Regions from separate parts of the Desulfonatronum thiodismutans genome, predicted to be linked through region 2. Evidence: predicted binding sites of a transcription regulator. Region 2 holds the regulator's gene; each other region holds the start of a gene.
The links. The regulator sigma-54, encoded in region 2, starts transcription at its own class of promoters, with help from an activator protein. The targets are predictions, from matches to a motif close to CTGGCACGGNNNNTGCTT.

Region 1: GY33_RS0108205 (PEP-CTERM sorting domain-containing protein) is a predicted target of sigma-54. The motif match lies at 2,607-2,624, and genes of this name have one in related genera.
Region 3: nifH (nitrogenase iron protein) is a predicted target of sigma-54. The motif match lies at 2,014-2,031, and genes of this name have one in related genera.

The regions. Positions count from the first base shown of each region.
Region 1 is NZ_JPIK01000011.1:93,568-97,860, reverse strand. It holds gene GY33_RS0108210 (SPOR domain-containing protein) at 205-1,518, shown strand; gene GY33_RS0108205 (PEP-CTERM sorting domain-containing protein) at 1,732-2,553, opposite strand; gene GY33_RS0108200 (phosphotransferase enzyme family protein) at 2,974-4,293, opposite strand, start outside.
Region 2 is NZ_JPIK01000004.1:327,724-332,016, reverse strand. It holds gene lptC (LPS export ABC transporter periplasmic protein LptC) at 1-426, shown strand, start outside; gene GY33_RS0102140 (LptA/OstA family protein) at 427-990, shown strand; gene lptB (LPS export ABC transporter ATP-binding protein) at 987-1,712, shown strand; gene rpoN (RNA polymerase factor sigma-54) at 1,776-3,209, shown strand; gene hpf (ribosome hibernation-promoting factor, HPF/YfiA family) at 3,281-3,826, shown strand; gene GY33_RS0102120 (PTS sugar transporter subunit IIA) at 3,830-4,279, shown strand.
Region 3 is NZ_JPIK01000011.1:152,408-156,700, forward strand. It holds gene nifD (nitrogenase molybdenum-iron protein alpha chain) at 1-162, opposite strand, end outside; gene GY33_RS0108415 (P-II family nitrogen regulator) at 347-721, opposite strand; gene GY33_RS0108420 (P-II family nitrogen regulator) at 718-1,077, opposite strand; gene nifH (nitrogenase iron protein) at 1,148-1,972, opposite strand; gene GY33_RS0108430 (LeuA family protein) at 2,395-3,534, shown strand; gene GY33_RS0108435 (hypothetical protein) at 3,604-3,816, shown strand; gene GY33_RS0108440 (nitroreductase family protein) at 3,995-4,293, opposite strand, start outside.

The sequences.
Region 1 (4,293 bases), on a different contig from region 2:
ATGACACTCCCTGCGTCGAATGAAACGCAGGAGTCTGGTAGGGATCAGAATGGCGATCAAAAAGAAATTGACGATTTTGTTTTTGTAAAAGATAAAGGCACGAAAAAATATGGGGGAAGTGTTTACCGGGGTGTGGTTGATCGAGACAGTCGCTTGGGAGAGGCGTCCGGTGACACGGGGCATGATCCTTCAAGCGGGCCTGAGATGCACCTGCCTGAGTATACGGTCCAGGAGGTGCCCGCCAAGTTGGGGAGCATCAGTGTAAGAAGGGCGGATACGCTTTCGGGCATGGTCCAGATTGTCTACGGAACGCCCCAGGGGCCATTCCTGGGCCTGATGAACAAGGCCAACCCCGAAGTTGAGGATCTGGATACGGTCGCCCTGGGCACGCAACTTGCCTTTCCGTCCCTAAGCCCCAGGATGATTGAGTCGCCCGTAGAGGGCTTCTGGCTGAGCCTTGGCAGGTTTCCCAGCCTGGAGCAGGCCTATCGGGAACTGGCCTGCGTAACCCAGGCAGGCCAGGGACAGTGGGTGCTGCTGTCCGGCTACTCTGCCGCAAGAGGCTTGTACTTTGAAATCCTGGACCCGCGGGTGCATTCCCGCGAAGCAGATGCCTGGACAGCCGCGGACCGCCTGCACCAAGCCCTGGGCGTACCCGTTGAGGTAGTCTCCAACTGGTGGAAAGGGGTTTTGTTCTTGACGGACCAGCCGGCCAGGAACCTGGCCACTGTGTCAGTGACCGCCAACACGGGACTGGATACGCCTTCCACGGAGAATGTCCAGGAAGAGCTGCCTGCCGGGGAAGAGTCGCCCGCCTTGGAAGAGCCAGCTGTACTCCAAGAGCCGCCTGCTCCGACAAAGCCAGTCAAGCAAACTCAACTGGCAGAGGCTCTGCCGATGCAGGTCCGCCTCGGCCCGTCCAGACCGGCAATCTTCCGAACCGGCGCTCCGGCTTGGCTCTATTCCTTGCTGGCCGAGGGGATCATCCGCGACTACACCATGCGCGCCCCCGGCCGGGCTTCGGAAGGCACCGGACGCTTCCAGGCTGGGTTCATCCAGGTGGTGGCCCATGTCCGCCGGGACCTGGCGGACGCGGAGGCGGACCGGTTTGTCCAGTACGGCTGGCCGGTTTCAGTGTTTTCCACGGACATTGACGGCCGGATCTATCACCGAATGCTCGTGGGTCCGTTTGCATCTCCCCAGGAGGCCTTGGATGTCCGGGCATTAGCCAAGCAGACCGCGACAGCCCTGGAATCCATCAAGATCCTGATGGAGCAGGGTAGCGTTAAATCTCTTGAAGGCCCTGGTGAAGCTGGCCAGATCGTGCTCTCCGAGGTCAAAGAGGTTGAGCAGGTGGCTACGTTGCTGGAGACCTTCGGTTGGCCGTTGCTGGAAATCGAGGGCCAGGCCATACGCATCGCGCCGTTTCCGGACGAGCAGGGCGCTGAGGAATACCGGCAGCGCGCCCTGAATGGGATGGGTTGGGGGCCGAAACTAGACTTGCTGGAGGAGCTTTAGCTGAGGGGATGGGCTCTTTGCATTGCTGGAAGAATCAGCCGAAAGATATCCAATCGGGTGGAGGAATTCCTCATGGAAGCTTCAGCCGTCTGGACTGAAAAAAGCCCATCTATCCGGATTATCCGGACAGATGGGCTTTGATATGTGTCTCATGTCCGATTTGTCCGGACATACGCACTGTCTTTCAGGCGGTACTTTGCTCAAATTTCAGGATCAGTGGGCCGTCATTCTCCGGCGTACCGCAAGCAGTCCGGCTAAACCAATGCCCAGCAGGAGCAGGGTGCCGGGCTCGGGGATGACCATGCTTTGGAGTAATACATCATTGGCACAATTTTGGGTCCAGCCAATAGTAATTTCGCTTATGCCTGATAAATCAAGATTCAGGTTTGAAAAGGTGATTATCGTAGATCCCCAACCAAGCAATCTTGGGAGGTTGTTGGAGTCGAGTATGTCGGTATACGCGATTTGCGATGAGGGGTTGAAAGCTATCGGATGGTCAAATCTGCCATTCGTCCAATTACTCTCCAAATAACCTGAATCAGGTGCTAAAGTACCCGTTCCAGGTCCAAGAATAGGGAGGGGGGCGTCAATTTGGTACACATGTTCAGCGGCTATGTCATTTCCTGGTAATTCCCCATACCAATATTGGTAATTATCTTGATCTTTTATCGTGTGGTCCCAGAAATTGAAAGCGTAATTCCAATAGCCGTCTGCTCCCAAGTCAATAAACAGATCTCCAGGGCGAAGAAAGTTCCACAAATTGGGAGATGCCCCCCCTCCCCAACTCTCAAACTCAATTTCTATAGATGCCAATCTGTTATTATCAATGTTTACACTTCCCCCTACGATGTTCGGGTTCCATATGACATCTTCAGTATTGTCACCAAGATAACCAGCACGCTGTGTTTCCCAGCCTGGCCAAATGATGTTGTCGTCGTTGAAGTGAACGGTCAGCGCCTGTGCCGACGCGAGAGTCCATAAAAACAGGATTGTAGCAAACGCGAAGATGAGGGATACCCTTGTCAGTTTTTTCATGATATTGCTCCTTGCCGTTTGGGAACGTAAAAAATTAGACATTCGCAACAATTATGCAATATTTGTTCCAGAGCCCGGAGGCCATCGGCAAAGCCGATAGTTTATAATGTTTGAACCGCTCAAAGCAAAAAAACAGGAGCTGCCTAAAGGTGACTACCGTCTATCAGCTTTAACTGCTTAAGCCTCTAATCTTCTTTATCCTGATGCTGAATATTCAAAGTCGAAGCGAATTGGCTGTTCAGAGGACGCAAAATGTTCTTTGGCGATGTTCGGTGGCATGGGGCCAGCCAGGAATTACCGGTGAAACTCCTCGGCGCTCATGCTCAAACGGTCGACTCCATGGTCCGTCCAGACGACGCGGCGCTTCTGCCCCTGAAACGCCTCTCAATCTTGGTGCCCTATCAGCGGATGCCGGGCGGTTCAGGCTGCGGAAGCAAGGTTCGGGCCGGTGCGGGAAAGAACGAATTCCGCTATGGCCAATGCGCGTCGCCTGCGCAGCTTCTCCTTGGGGCGCTCCAGCAAAACCCTGATTTCCTTCGTAAATTTAATGCAACCCATCAGCTCGATCCATTTCTCAAGGTCTTCGTGTTCCGCGGGGGTCAGGGTGGTCTGGGCGTCATAGGCTGCCAGGAAGCCGTCAAACCGGGAAAAGTCGGCCAAGTGGATGTACTTCTCCGCCAGGGAGAATTCAAAGGCACCGTCAATGATGTCGGCCATGCGCGGGCCAAAGTAGGCGTTGTTGAAATCGAAGAAAAAAACTTGACCTTGTTCACTGATGATCAGGTTCTTGGGCGTGACGTCGCCGTGATTGTGCACGCAAGGGCTGTTGGCGTACATCCTGGCGCGGTATTCGCCTGGATTGTATCGGTTGACCAAGGGGATCAGCGCCTTGAAGGCCTCAGCGATCTCCCGGCCCGGCAGGGTGTTCTTGAGGTAGGAGGAGAACTGCGGCAGCCAGATCATGCAGATGTCGTCGAAGGTGAACGCCTCATCCAGAGCCAGCGGTTGTTCCATCTGCACGCCGTGGATGCGGGCCAGGGCAGGGCCGATTGTTTCCAGCGGATATTCCGGACGCTGCTGCGCCGTGCCTGGGATGCGCTCGAAGAGCAATGCCGGAAAGCCGTTGACAACGACATGTTCGTCTTGTGACGGAAGAACGCCCGCGGTGGGAATGCCGCGCTCCTTGAGCTGGGAAACCAGCTTTTTTTCGTATGCGACATGTTCCGCCACGCGAGAACGACTGTAGTTGCCGGAAACCTTGAACAGTTTGAGAATCAGGCTCTGATTGTCCGCGAAAATTTTGTATAAGGCGTTTTCCGTGGAAACAATCATCTTTTCCACGATGACATTGGAAAAGCCGTATTGCTCGGTGATGATCCCGGCGATTCTCTCCTCATCTTTCCCGCGATACGTGATCCCGTCTCGGGATCGGTCGTAAACGCATTGTGCGCCGAATTTTTTCAGGAAAGCATCCCTGTCCTGGTGATTGCCCCGGGACGGCAAAAAAACATAGGCATCCACCAAGTGTTCGGTGAATTGGATGTGCGGATAGCGCGCTTGCCATTCGCCCCAGTCATCCGCGAACGGAATCTGCCCCATGTGATAGACAGGGCATCCATGGGAGGACTGCGCACTGTAGAGATGCCAATGGCCCGAGAGATCCTGTTCGTGTGCCGGGTTGATCTCCACCAGGATATCCACATCTGAGCCGAGCTTGGCCAGCCTGCCGTGCACAAAAGG
Region 2 (4,293 bases):
GGCGTAGAAATGCGCTTGGGCCAGGAGGGGCGAACCCTTTGGACCCTGCGGGCTCTGTCCGCGTCGTACGACCAAGGCCAGCAGATGGTGCTGCTCAACTCCCCGAATATTGTAAAAAGCCTGGATGGTCGGGACATTCCCGTGATCGTCAGCGCCCCCTTGGGGGAGGTGGATCAGGCCACCAGCGACATCCGGCTTTGGTCCGGAGTGCATATGGAACATGGTCCGACCTATCTCAATTCCGACGAGGCTGTTTTCGTCCAAATTGATGAAACCATATTTTTGCACGGGGACATCCTCCTGGATCGCCAGGGGCTGCAACTCCGCTCGCAGCGGGGTGACGTGGACCTGAACACCTGGGTGGTCAACGCCGAGGGCGGAGTGGAAGTGATCATCGCCAAAGACAGTTTCGGACACGGTTTGTAGATGGAAACTCGGTTTTCATTGCCCCGGCTTTTGAGGGTTCCGTTTCTGGTCGTCTTGGTTACGCTGTTTCTGCTTCCCGGCTGGAGTTCTTCCGCGGAAGATGAGGCCATCCCGACGCGGATCACGGCCGAGCGGTTGCGCTACTCCCATCGCGACCATCAGATCGAGTTTATCGGGGACGTGCGGGTGGACAGACCGAATTTTCAGCTCCGCTCGGAACGGCTGGTAGTGCTTTTGCGAACCCTTCCCCGGGAAGCCCGGCCCGAGGGCATGGTTCCGGAACAGGATATGGAAGCTCAAGTGGACATTGAACAAATGATCGCCTTTGGCCAGGTTTTTTTGAAGCACGAAGACCGTGTCGGTCACGGCGACATGGCCACCTATTGGGTGGACCAGGGCGTCCTGCGCCTGGAGGGCAACGCCCGGGTGGAAGAAGGCGGGACCCGATTGGAAGGCAACGTGATTACGCTCAATGTTGAAGAAAGAGAGGTGGATGTGCAGGGACGCACAGATCGTCGAGTGGAAGGAATGTTTCTTTTGCCTCGCGAGCAGGGGGCACGGTGAAGGCCCTTCTCTCCGGCAAGAGTCTGCGCAAAAGCTTCGGCCAGAAAGAGGTGGTCCGGGATATTTCCATTCGGGTCGAGCAGGGGGAGATCGTTGGCCTTTTAGGTCCCAACGGAGCCGGGAAGACCACCACGTTCTACATGCTGGTCGGGGTGATCAAGCCCACCAGCGGGGTGGTGGATCTGGACGGAAGGCGAATCACCACTTGGCCGCTGCATGAGCGGGCCCGGTTGGGGCTGAGCTACCTGCCCCAGGAGAGTTCAGTCTTCAAAAAGCTGACCGTGATGCAGAATTTGCAGATCATTCTGGAGTACACGGACTTCACCCCGGTCATGCAGCGCAGAAAGGCCGAGGCCCTGCTGGAGGAACTGGGCATCGCCAAGCTGGCCGATCAGAAGGCCATGTTTCTTTCCGGCGGGGAGCGCCGCCGCCTGGAAATCGCCCGAGCCCTGATCCGCAATCCGAAATTCATGCTGCTGGACGAACCCTTCGCGGGCATCGACCCCCTGGCCGTGGACGACATCCAGGAGATTGTCATGTCCCTCAAGGAGCGGGGGATCGGGGTGTTGATTTCGGATCACAACGTCCGTGAAACGCTGAAGATTTGCGACAGGGCGTCCATTGTCTTCGAAGGACGGGCCATTTTTGAAGGGTCGCCGGAGGCCATCGTGGCTGACTCCATCGCTCGGAAGGTCTATCTCGGTGAGGACTTTTGCTTATGATTGCTCAACAACCTGGAATGGCTTTCCAACCGTTCAGTCCGATTATGGAGGCGAGAACGCGACATGGCTCTTGAACTGCGCCAGCAACTGAAGTTGACGCAGCAGTTGGTGATGACCCCCCAACTGCAACAAGCCATCAAGCTGCTTCAGCTTTCCAGACTGGAGTTGGTGGAAAGCATCCAGCAGGAATTGCTGGAAAATCCTGTATTGGAGATCGTGCCGGAAAGCATAGACGAGGCTACGGAGACTCCGAAGAAGGACCCCGCCGAGGATCGGTTTCAGTCCGTAAACGTCGAGGAGCCTCGGCAGCTTCACGATTCGGAGTGGCAGGACTACCTGGGGGAATTTTCCAGCATCAGTCGACAGATCCAGGGTCGGGACTGGGAAGTCCCGGAAGAGGGCATGAGTTTCGAGGCCCGGCTGGCCGGCAAGTCCACGTTGATCGGTCATCTTTCGTGGCAGTTGCGGCTTTCGGCCCTATCGGCGCGGGAACTTGCCGTCAGCGAGGTGATCCTTGGCAACCTGGATGCCGTGGGGTATCTTTGCGAATCAATCGAGGACATCGCCGCCATGGCCGGCTGCGAGACGGAGGAGGCGGAGCGGATCCTGCGGATCATGCAACGTCTGGACCCCGTGGGGATCTGCGCCAGAAACCTGAGGGAGTGCCTGCTGATCCAGATGGACGAACTGGGTCTGGACGACCCGATTCTGGTTTCCCTGGTCAAGGACCATCTGGAAGAGCTGGAAAAACGGCGCTACAAGCCGTTGGCCAAGAAGTTCAAGCTCTCCATGGAGGAAATCAAACACTACCTGGACTGCATTCAGCGCCTGGATCCCATGCCCGGCAAGAGCTTTGGCTCCGAGGACCCTCAGTTCACCAGTCCGGATGTTTACATTCTCCAGCACGGCGGCGATTTCATCGTGGTTCTGAACGAAGACGAGATACCGGGCTTGATGATCAACGAGGCCTACGCCAAGGAGCTGTCCGTTCACGACAAGGGGGCCAAGGACTACATTCAGGAAAAGGTCCGATCAGCCCATTGGTTGATGAAAAGCCTGTACCAGCGCCAGCGGACCCTGCTCAAGGTCGCCGAAAGCATCGTCCGGTTCCAGATCGATTTTTTCCGTCATGGGGTGACGCATCTGAAGCCGATGATTCTCAAGGACGTGGCCCTGGACATCAACATGCACGAGTCCACGGTCAGCCGGATCACCACGAGCAAATACATGAGCACCCCCCACGGAACATATGAATTGAAATTTTTCTTTAACAGCGCCTTGGGTATGGACGACGGCTCGGAAGCCGGATCGGAAAGCGTCAAGGCGGAGATCAAGAAACTGATTTCCGAAGAGGATCCCAAGCGTCCGCTCAGCGACGAACTGATCTCACAACTGTTAAAGAAGTCCTTGGGCGTGAACATCGCCCGACGGACCGTGGCCAAGTATCGCATGGCGTTGAACATCGAGTCGTCTTCCAAGCGCAAGGCCATTTTTTAACCATCCCACATGCTCCCAACGGAGCGAATAACCTCAAACCAACCCAGAACGTTTTACTTTGGAGGTGTCGCATGGAAATAACTTTTACTTTCAAGAATTTCGAGCCGTCCAATCACCTCAAGGGCTACGCCCGCGAGCGCTTTAATAAGATCAACCGCTACCTGCGCCCTGAAGATCAGGGTGAACTGGCCGTCAACCTTTCCGTGGAAAAGTATCGGCATATGGCCGAGGTGATCCTTACAGGTAAGGACATGCATTTCTCCGCCACCACCGAAAGCGAGGACATGTACTCCACCATCGATCTGGTCCTGGACAAGCTTGAGGCCCAGGTGCGCAAGACCAAAGAGAAGAACAAGGACCATCGTCGCGGCCAGAAGGGCCAGTCCGCGCGGGTGGACGTGATCACCTTCACCGAGGATGAGACCGGCAAGCGAGCCCAGACCATCACGGAGACCGATAATTTCGAGCCCAAACCCATGTCCGTGGACGAAGCGGCCATGCAATTGGAAGCCCTGGGTAACGAGTTCCTGGTTTTCTTTAATGCGGACATCGAGCGCGTCAACGTTATCTACCGCCGGAAAAGCGGCGACTTCGGTCTGATCGACCCGGGAATCTAATCGATGGTCCTCAGGGATTTTTTGAGCAAGGACTTGCTGCTCCCCGAATTGCAAGCCAGGAACAAGGCGGAAGTGTTGGCGGAATTGGTCGCCGTGCTGGCCCAAAAGGAGCCGAGCCTGGACGCCGAAGCGGCTTTTCGGGTGCTCAAGGACCGGGAAAGTCTTGGGAGCACGGGCATCGGCGAGGGAGTGGCCATTCCCCACGGCAAGCTGGAGGGGCTGGAACGGATCGTATTGGTGGTCGGGCGCAGTGCCGAGGGCGTGGATTTTGACGCCCTGGATCGCAAGCCATGCCATATTTTTTTTATGGTCCTGGCCCCGGAACAGGTCGCCGGGATGCACCTGCGCATCCTAGCGTCCATAACCCGCCTGCTCAAGGACGAGGCCTTTCGGCACGCCTTCCTCACGGCCCAGGACAAGGAGCTTTTCTGGGACGCCCTCAGCTCGGCGTGAAGGTATTTGAACCG
Region 3 (4,293 bases), on a different contig from region 2:
GTTGGCGCCCATTTCCGGAGTCTCCGCGCCTTCGGCCTCCTTGACCATGATCTGCTTGGCCCGCTTCCGGGCCACCTTGGTCGGATATTTTTTCAGAAGATCCTGAACCAAATCGGTTGGATCCATCTGAACGATTTTTTTCTTCTTCGTGATTGTGGTCATGCTTCCTCCTGGCAGGGCCTAGCTTACCTACTCAATTTTGAGACAGTCCTCACATGACGACAGTTCGTTCAAAAACCCCAAGTGCAAGGAGCAAGAGAAAATCAAGGTCGAAGCGTATTTCTTCATACGTGAGAGTTTGATTTTCTTGCGGCGACGCGGCAATTGGGAGTTTTTCAACGGACTGCTAGTCTATGGATTTGTTTCCCTTTTCCCCAGTGCGCACCCGGACGGAGTCAAAGACCGGGCTGACGAATATCTTCCCGTCGCCGGGCTTGCCGGTTTTGTTCACGTCCATGATCGTGCTCACCACGTCTTCTACCTGGTCGTCCGTGACGACCACGGAAAAAACGCGCTTGGGGTACAGCCTGCCCTTCTCTCCAAGCAGCTCGGCGGCTTCCTCATATCCCTTTTCCGCGCCCTTGAGCAGAGCGGAATTGATCAATCCCTTGCCCCGGCCCTGGGCCTCCAGAGCGAAGAACGCGGGCACGCCGGCTTCGGCCAGAGCTTCCTTGGTCTTGTTGACCATGTTCATCCGGATGACGGCGGTGATCTCCTTCATACCCCGACCCCCTTCAGGTCCGCGCCTTCGGTTTCCTTGATCCCGGAGCTGATGGTGTACATTTCCTCCACCGGGCTGAGAAAAACCTTCCCGTCGCCAAATGCGCCCTTTTCCCCGGTTCGGGCCGCTTCCATGATCGTCTTGACTACGAAGTCCTTGTCCTTTTCGCCGACCACGCTCATCAGCAGGACCTTGGGAATCTCGTCGTAGGTGATCTCCCCTATCTTGATGCCGCGCTGCTTGCCGCGACCGGCCACGGAAAACTTGGTCACCGCCGGATACCCGGCATCCATCAACGCTTTTAAAACCGCATCCACCCTTTCGGGCCGGACAATCGCTCGGACCATGATCAACATATCGCTTCTCCCTTATGGTTGGTTGAAATGTGGGCAACTATACAGCGGATTAATCCGAATAATCAGAGATCTAGTTGGCGATGCCGTAATCAATAAGCAGTTTTTCCAGTTCATCGATTTCCATTGGTTTGGGCACGATGAACATCTCGTTGCCGTCGATCTTCTTGGCCAGGGTGCGGTATTCATCGGCCTGGGGATGTTTGGGATCAAAGTCGATGACCGTCTTGCGATTGATCTCCGCCCGCTGGACCATGTTTTCTCGAGGCACGAAGTGAATCATTTGTGTTCCCAGACGCTTGGCCAGCTCCTCGATCATCTCCCGTTCGTTGTCCACATTACGACTGTTGCAGATCAGCCCTCCCAGGCGCACCCCGCCTGCCTCGGCGAATTTTACGATGCCTTTGCAGATGTTGTTGGCCGCGTACATGGCCATCATTTCACCGGAAACCACAATGTAGATTTCCTGGGCCTTGCCTTCGCGAATGGGCATGGCGAATCCGCCGCAAACCACGTCGCCCAGGACGTCGTAAAAGACGTAGTCCAGGTTCTTGTCTTCCTTGTAGGCCCCGAGCTGTTCCAGCAGGTTGATGCTGGTGATGATCCCCCGGCCCGCGCAGCCCACGCCAGGCTCCGGACCTCCGGATTCAGTGCAGACGGTTCCGGCAAAGCCGTCCAGCAGCACATCGTCCAGTTCCACGTCCTCACCCTCTTCCCGCAGGGTATCCAAGACCGTTCGCTGATGCAGACCGTGGAGCAGCAAACGGGTGGAGTCCGCCTTGGGATCACAGCCTACGATCATCACCTTGCGACCCATTTCGCCGAGAGCGGCCACGGTATTCTGCGTCGTGGTGGATTTTCCGATCCCGCCCTTTCCATAAATAGCAACCTTGCGCATACGTTCCTCCCGGAGATTGAGTGTTGAGAATGCAAGCCATAGGGCAAGGAGCATGCCAGAGGCGAAAACCAAATCGCCAGAACTAATTAAAATTAATTATTTTAGATTTTTGAAGTATTGTTTTGCCGAAACGAGTTCAGCTGGTCTCCCATGCAGACCCGACAAAGGTGAGCAACAATTTTGTAAGACGCCACGGTTTTGTAGGAGCCCGTGATTATGTAGGGGCACGGCGCGCCGTGCCCCTACAGGTTAGCGAGAATGTTGCGGGGTGATGGCCAGGGCACGGAATTCCGTAGGGGCACGGCGCGCCGTGCCCCTACAGGTTGGCGGTGGAAACGTGGTAAACGTACCCTGGCACCGATCCTGCTTGTTCCGGTCAAGGGGCGTGATAGTCAGGCCCGAAACAACGACAAGGAAACCATATGCTCATCGACAGTACATTGCGCGAAGGCGCGCAGATGTTCGGCGTCTACTTCTCGGACGCCCAGCGCCGGGACATCCTCTCCGGGTTGATCCAGGCAGGGATAGACGAAGTGGAGATCGGCTGGGTAGGGCAGGACGGGCTGGAGGATCTGCTCCGGCACGGAAGAAAGGAATATCCGTCCGAACGGACCAGACTTACGGTTTGGTCGCCGCTACGGTTGCTTGATCTGGATCGCATGAACGCCATGGGCGTCAGGCGCATCCAGTTCGGCGTCCCGGTTTCGGACGCCCACATTGAGCATCGGCTTGGCACGGATCGGGCAGGACTATTGCTTCGACTTCAAAACATATTGCGCCGAGCAGCGGAGTTGGAGATGGCGTTCGTCGGGGTCGGGCTGGAGGACGTATCCCGGGCGAACCGGGATTTCGCTTTGCAGGTCGTTCGGGTGGTGGAGGAATGCGGAGGCAGGCGGGTTCGCCTTTCAGACACCGTGGGCCTGCTCACGCCGCTGGAAACGGCGGAACTGACACGCTGGTTCACGGACCGGACCGAATTGGCAATTGGATTTCACGGCCATGACGACTTCGGCATGGCCACGGCCAACGCCATCACCGCCCTGGCCTCGGGGGCCGAAAGCGTGGATGTGTCCGTGCTGGGAATCGGGGAACGGGCCGGGATCGCGGCCCTGGAAGAGGTCGCCGGTCACCTGAACCTCAGGCGGGGAGCCGGCTATGATTTGAAGCAGTGCGCCCGCCTGGCCCGTATGGTCGCCGAGGCGGCCCAGGTGCCCCTGGCCCGGAACAAGGCCCTGGTCGGAGAGGATCTGTTCGCCTGCGAAACCGGGTTGCACCTGCAAGGGTTGTCGAAAGACCAAAGCCTGTTCGAACCCTATGCCCCGGAAAAAATCGGCGCAAGCAGAAAGCTGGGTCTGGGCGACAAAATCGGAAAGTCAGCCGTCCGCCACGCCGCCCACCAGCAAGGCATCGCCGTGCCCAGTCACGGAATCGAAAACTTGACCCGCCGCGTCCGTCTCCTTTCTCAGGCTTTGGCTCGACCACTGTTTAACGAAGAGTTCAGGGCCTTGGCCATGACCGCTGACTCCGCGGCCTCAAGCTCAGAGTCATGCTACGCCCCCTAAAGAATCCTCGCGCATGTCCGATAAAGACTTGGAGGCATCGTTTTTTTCATCAGCCAACAAGGAGGTTTTATGGAACTTGGAACAGCAGCGCAAAGTCAAACAGGCATCGCCATGATGGCGCAGACCCTGCAAAACGCTACCATGGGGGCGGATATCGTCACCAAAACTCTCGGAGCGGTCAATCAGCTCAATGCCGGGGCAGGTGGCGCGGCACAACCCGTAGACACCAGGGCGGTGGCTGAAGCTACCGGAAAGGGTCTGAGGATCGACGCGGCGGTATAAATCCAGAACCAATCCCTCACGATGCCGCTTTCATGAAGCGCGGAGAGCAACGATTTCGATTATTCGTCAACCTGATAAAATGGGATGACGACGGATGAAGTCGGCTTTCCGCCAAAACAACCGGCCGGTCGCGGGAGTCCCGTGACCGGCCGGATGTTTTTTGAATCCGTGCTAAATATCACCATCCATTCTTGTGCACCCGGTCCGCTTTGAAACGATCCTTATGCGTGAACTCCTGGGCGGGCCAGCCCAGAGGCACGATGGCATGGGCTTCCACGCCGCCAGGCAGGCCGAGAATCCGGCGGACGGCGTCCATCCGTTCCAGGATCGGAGCGACCCCGGTCCAGACCGTGCCCAGGCCCAGCCCCCTGGCGGCCAGGAGCAGGTTCTGGACCGCCGCGGCCAAGTCTTGGACCCAGTAGCCGGGGTACTTCTCCAGGGCCAGTTCCGCGCAGACCACGATGCCGATCGGGGCCT